Regions from separate parts of the Jejuibacter sp. L23 genome, predicted to be linked through region 2. Evidence: predicted binding sites of a transcription regulator. Region 2 holds the regulator's gene; the other holds the start of a gene.
The links. The regulator PurR, encoded in region 2, represses purine synthesis genes. The targets are predictions, from matches to a motif close to CANGCAAACGTTTGCNTG.
Positions count from the first base shown of each region.

Region 1 (3,134 bases), 2.2 Mb from region 2:
GACGGAAATCGGCAATCTGCTTATCCGTTAACATCAACAGCGCGGTCTTTGCCCCCTGGCGGAAGGTGGCCCGCTCAAACGCCATATAGTGCCTGTAGCGCCCGGTCAGGCGATAGAAAAAACCTTTCTCTCGTTCCACTTTTTCGGCGTAGCAGACATCGGCAGCATAGTAGACATCCAGCCCAGGCATTTTATTGAAGCCAACTACCCGATCTGCGGGATGCTGCTGCAAATGCGCCTGCACCCACTCATAGTATTGTGTATTGCGCCCATGATTGGTGCGGGACGCCACCGGTACCTGAATAATCTCAAGCGCTTCCGGCTTCTCGCCACTCCAGGACTGAACGTAAACCCGAACCTTGTGGCCGCGTGCCGCTACCGTGTTAGCAATACGCAGAAAGTCGCGCTGTAAGCCCCCAAAGGGAAAATATTTATAGAGACAGAAGGCGACAATCATGATGTTGCCTCTTGCGGCATATCGGCCAGCAGTTTATCCGCTGCGGCAATGACATCCTGGGCCGGAATAACGGAAAGATATTTTTTGTTACGCTCCCGATCCTTACGTTCCGGCATAGGTTGATAATCTCCCGCCCAAAGTTGGATCGCATTATCCGACCAGGGGCGCCAGAACACATGGTCGGTGGCGCCAAACAGACAGACGATCGGCGTTTTTACCGCCGCGGCAATATGCATCGGGGCAGAATCGACACCAATAAAGAGCGCGGCATGATCGATTAGCGCAGCCAGTTCCGGGAATCGCGTTTTACCCGCCAGCGCCGTCACAGGCTTATGCTGGCATCCTTCGGCGATGCGTCTGACACAAGCTAAATCCTCTTCCCCGGGCCCGCAGGTCAGCACCACAGCATAACCACGCTGTTGCAACGCATCGACTACTTCAGAAAATTTCTCGTCATCCCAGCATTTAAACAGCTGTCTGGCTGTCGGCTGGATCACCACATATTGCCCGGTGATGTCCTGCTCTGTCAGTTGAGCACGAAGTTTTTCCCAGTGTTCAGATCGATAACTCATCGTGGTATCAAGGCAAACATCGCTGATGCCCAATGGCGCCAGTACAGAAAGGTTACGCTCCACCACATGCTGACCGCTAAATGGCGCCAGATACGTAAAGCTCTTCTTCCAGAAAGAAGACTGGCGATGGGAGTAGTTCTGCGAAATTTTCACAGGGGCAGGCAATAACCGCACCAGTAACGAAACCATCCACTGATCGGTCAAATTCACGATCAGATCATAACGTCGGGCACGCAGTGTCTTAACCAGGCTCAGGAAATTACTTATTTTCTCTTTGGTACCTGACCCTTTTTTCGCCATGCCATACAGGGCATGGATCTCCAGGTTTTCTGAAAGAATCGGGATGGTATCCTGGTAGAGCAGAACATCTATTTGCGCATCGGGGTAACGCCGCTTAAGCGTGCTGATAACCGGCGTGGTTAGCAGCATATCCCCATGAAAACGCATTTTGATGATGAGAATTCTGTTAAATGACTTTTCCACAAGCATCTCTTTAGCTAATCAGACACTGCCAGTCGCAACAAAAGGGCACGCTACCGCCCCAGGCTTTACAGCTACCTGTTCACTGACCCGCTTCTTAAATTTAGTTCGCTAGTGTACCACTTCCTCTGCATTAAGCCGAGTTGAATGTTTTTTGCGCGAATAAATTAATTTTCCCTTTATTTCAATGATATGAAGAATTTTCTGTCACGACACTGAAGAGTACCAAAAAGAGACAGGCAAACGGTTTTATGCGCTTTCTATTGGGCCGGAATACCCCCAACAAAAATCTTTTAAAACAAAGCGTTAATTAATAAATCTTCCAGCCTAATTCCCGGATGCCGCGAAAGTAATGGCAATGGCGGAGTGAAATACATAGAATCCCCTGCAAGTTCCCAGCACAAGAATGTACTATGCTCCAATTGCTTTACACGACGCTGCTTTACCTAATCCAACCGCTAATCTGGATTCGGCTTTGGCTGCGTGGTCGTAAGGCACCAGCCTATCGCAAGCGCTGGGGAGAACGTTACGGCTTCTATAATAAAGAGCTGAAAGGCGGCGGGATTATGCTGCATTCGGTCTCGGTTGGCGAAACTCTGGCGGCAATTCCGCTGGTTCGCGCCCTGCGCCATAGCCACCCCTCCTTGCCGATTACCGTCACAACAATGACTCCCACCGGCTCTGAACGCGTGCTTTCCGCTTTCGGCGACGACGTCCAGCACGTCTATCTGCCCTACGATCTGCCAGATGCATTAAACCGCTTTCTCGATCGGGTCGATCCCCGGCTGGTGCTGATTATGGAAACCGAGCTGTGGCCAAATCTGATTTCTGCACTGCATCGTCGTCAGATCCCACTGGTTATTGCTAACGCTCGTCTTTCTGAACGCTCGGCAAAAGGTTATGCCAAACTGGGGCGCTTTGTGCGTACGCTAATGCGTCGAATCACGCTTATCGCCGCCCAGAACGAAGAAGACGGTGAACGTTTTATTCAACTTGGCGCCAAACGTTCACAGCTTGCCATCACCGGCAGTCTGAAGTTTGATATCTCCGTCACGCCGCAGATGGCCGCCAGATCCGTTACCTTACGCCGCCAGTGGGCTCCACATCGTCCGGTCTGGATCGCCGCCAGCACCCACGAAGGTGAAGAAAGCATTATCGTGGCGGCTCATCAGCAGTTGCTTAAGCAATACCCCAATCTGCTGCTTATCCTGGTACCGCGCCATCCGGAACGCTTCCCCGATGCCATTGATCTGGTACGAGAAGCGGGTCTGAGCTTTATTACCCGTTCTTCTGGTGAAGTGCCATCCGGCAGTACCCAGGTGGTGATTGGCGATAGCATGGGCGAGCTGATGTTGCTCTATGGCATTGCAGATATGGCTTTTGTCGGCGGCTCTCTGGTTGAGCGCGGCGGTCATAATCCTCTGGAGCCTGCTGCCCACGCCATTCCGGTACTAATGGGGCCCCATATTTTCAACTTTAAGGATATCTGCGCGCGTCTTGAGCAGGCAAACGGGCTAATCACCGTTACCGACACCACATCGCTGGTGAAGGAGATGAGTTCCCTGCTCTCTGATGAGGATTACCGCAGTTACTATGGCCGCCATGCCGTCGAGGTGCTATACCAG
Region 1 is NZ_CP138199.1:89,491-92,624, reverse strand. Features, by position in the region: gene SCU88_RS00415 (glycosyltransferase) at 1-457, opposite strand, end outside; gene rfaQ (lipopolysaccharide core heptosyltransferase RfaQ) at 454-1,512, opposite strand; gene waaA (lipid IV(A) 3-deoxy-D-manno-octulosonic acid transferase) at 1,923-3,134, shown strand, end outside.
Region 1: the regulator PurR is predicted to act here: its motif matches at 1,746-1,763, upstream of rfaQ (lipopolysaccharide core heptosyltransferase RfaQ).

Region 2 (3,134 bases):
CAGCTACCCAGCAGAGGCGCCAGCGCTGGCGAAAGCGCGACCAGTGGCATAATAGAGGCGAAAACCCGTTTTGCCTGCGGGCCGGGATAGCGATCGGCGACCAGCGCCTGCCAGCTTACGGTGGCGGCACAGACCCCAACCGCCTGAATAAAGCGCAGTGCCAACATCATGGTCGCGCTCTTGACCCACAGCATTCCCAGACAGCCGAAGGCGAACAGCGCCAGCCCCGCCAGTAGTATCGGACGGCGGCCAAAACGGTCCGACAGCGGTCCCCAGATCAGCTGCGCCAGCGCGAAACCTGCCAGAAACAGGCTCAGACTGGCGCTAATAGCGCCAGGGCTGGTGTTCAGACTCTGCTGCATGGCGGAAAACGCCGGCAAATACATATCGGTGGCCAGAAAGCCGATAATGCTCAGACCGGCCAGCCAGACCATAAATCCTTTTCCAGGTTGCATGATTTCTCTCTAAGATCTTTTTTGGGTGAATGCAGGGAATGGGCGCAGTGTAAGGAGTGCATCATTGCTTGTGAAACGCTAATATTTGCCTGTTGCATTCAAATTTTTTGCAGGCAGATATGTGGTCGGAATACTCACTGGAAGTGGTGGATGCTGTTGCCCGCAACGGCAGCTTTAGTTCGGCAGCCCAGGAGCTGCACCGGGTGCCTTCGGCGGTCAGTTATACGGTACGTCAGTTAGAGGCGTGGCTGGCGGTTCCGCTGTTCGTGCGCCGCCATCGAGATGTCGAACTGACGGAGGCCGGGGCCTTTTTTCTGCGCGAAGGACGGGAGGTTATCAAAAAAATGCTCTCCACCCGTCAGCGCTGCCAGCAGATTGCCAACGGCTGGCGCGGGCAGCTCTCCATCGCCGTGGATAACATCGTTAAACCGGCGCGTACCCGCCAACTGGTGCTGGATTTCTACCGCCATTTCCCCGATGTGGAGCTGCGGGTTTCTCGTGAAGTGTTTAACGGCGTATGGGACGCGCTGGAGGACGGGCGCGTAGAGCTGGCGATCGGCGCCACCCGGGCAGTACCGGTTGGTGGCCGTTACGCCTTTCGGGATATGGGGATGCTGCGCTGGCATTGCGTGGTGGCGTCCGGTCATCCGCTGGCGGTAGCGGAGGGGGCGCTGGATGATGAACGACTGCGACGCTGGCCGTCGCTGGTCCTGGAAGATACCTCGCGCTCACTCCCCAAGCGTACGACCTGGCTGCTGGATAACCAGCGGCGCATGGTGGTGCCGGACTGGGAGACGGCAAGAGAGTGCCTGGATGCCGGGCTCTGTGTCGGCATGGTACCAGCCCACGTTGCGCAACCGCGGATAAAAAGCGGTCAGTGGGTAGCGCTGGCTCTGGAGAATCGCTTTCCTGATGCCGCCTGCTGTCTGAGCTGGCGCCAGAACGAAGACTCACCGGTGCTGGGCTGGCTGCTGGATTATCTGGGGGATAGCGAAACGCTGAATGCGGAGTGGCTGAAGGAGCCCGGTTGAGCGGGCTCCCCTGTGCCTGGCGGCGATAGTGGTACTTAGCGGCGATAGTCGCGGAACGGGCCATCGGCCACCGAGCGGCGCTCAATCAGGCGCGGGTGAACCTCCAGGGTGCGGGACTGCTCGCGCTTATTGACGATACGGTCAATCAGCATATTAAAGGCGGTCTCCCCCAGTGAGTCCTTGGGCTGGTGGATGGTGGTCAGCGCCGGGGTAAAGTAGCGGGAGTTGCGCACGTTATCGTAGCCGATAATCGAAATATCCTGGGGCACCCGCAGCCCCATTTCATCGGCGGCACACAGGGCGCCCATCGCCATCACATCGCCGCCGCAGAATACTGCCGTGGGGCGCTGGGCGGCAGACAGAATCTGTTGCATGGCGCGGTAGCCGGATTCCGGCTCGAAGTCTCCCTGCACCACCCACTTTTCATTCAGTTTGATGCGCGCTTCTTCCAGCGCCTTCTTAAAGCCTGCCAGACGGCCCGCGCCGGTATTGCGGTGCGGGGAGCCGGGAATCGCGCCGATATCACGATGGCCGCGTTCAATCAGGTAGCGTCCCGCCATATAGCCGCCTTCGAAGGCGTTATCGATGACCGAGTCGGTGAAATCAGCTTTCGCTTCGCCCCAGTCCATGACCACCATTGGGATATGGCGGTACTCTTCGAGCATCGCCAGTAGCGGTTCCGGATATTCCGAGCACATTACCAGCAGGCCGTCGACGCGTTTCTGAGCCATCATCGACAGGTAGGCGCGCTGTTTCTCCTGGTTATTCCAGGCGTTGCCCAGCACCAGGGTATAGCCCTTATCAAAGCAGCTTTTCTCTATGGCTTCGATAATTTCCGCAAAGTAGGGGGCCTCACTGCTGGTGGCCAGCAGCCCGATGGTTTTAGTGTGATTCACTTTCAGGCTGCGGGCTACGGCGCTGGGCGAGTAGTGCAGCTCTTTGATGGCGGCCCATACCGCATTACGGGTCTCTTCCGCGACAAAGCGGGTTTTATTGATAACATGCGACACCGTAGTGGTGGAGACGTTTGCCCGCTTTGCCACATCTTTGATTGTTGCCATCAGTCGTCACTCCCGGCCATTTCCTGGTCTCCTTGAATACCGGCCGGTTAATCGTTTGCCTGGACTTATCCCGGGGCGCAACTTTTCAGGTTGCAGGTATGTCGGGGAAGCGACACTGGACGGGAGGAGGGCATTACCGGACGGCGTAAAAACACGTTAGCCGGGGATTTTGTCCTATCTTTGCTAAAAGTGGAAGAGGAAATCTGCATTCAGGGCCACTTGATACAGGATTTTCAGGGTCGTTTGTGGGAAAATGAATCAGTCATTACGCTAATATGGAAAAAAGCACAGGAGAAAATCATGAGTACCGAACTGAAATACTCGCTGGTCACCACTATTATCGCGCTCGGCGTGATTGTGTGCGGCGCACTGACTGCCGTACTGCATTAATCCCCGACCCGGATGCGCGTCGTTGCGTATCCGGGCCTTTCTATTATTGCTATTTGCGCAACAGCCTTTTGCTTTTAACACGTCTTTAACTTTCCCCCGCAGACTGTCATTATTCTCCGCCTGACGATTTCCGGCAGCAGTGAGTTCCGCCCTGGCGGAAGCTGTCTCCCGAATTTACCGGAGAAATAACAATGAAA
Region 2 is NZ_CP138199.1:2,336,846-2,339,979, forward strand. Features, by position in the region: gene punC (purine nucleoside transporter PunC) at 1-455, opposite strand, end outside; gene punR (DNA-binding transcriptional activator PunR) at 575-1,486, shown strand; gene purR (HTH-type transcriptional repressor PurR) at 1,522-2,547, opposite strand; gene SCU88_RS10765 (YnhF family membrane protein) at 2,848-2,937, shown strand; gene SCU88_RS10770 (MFS transporter) at 3,129-3,134, shown strand, end outside.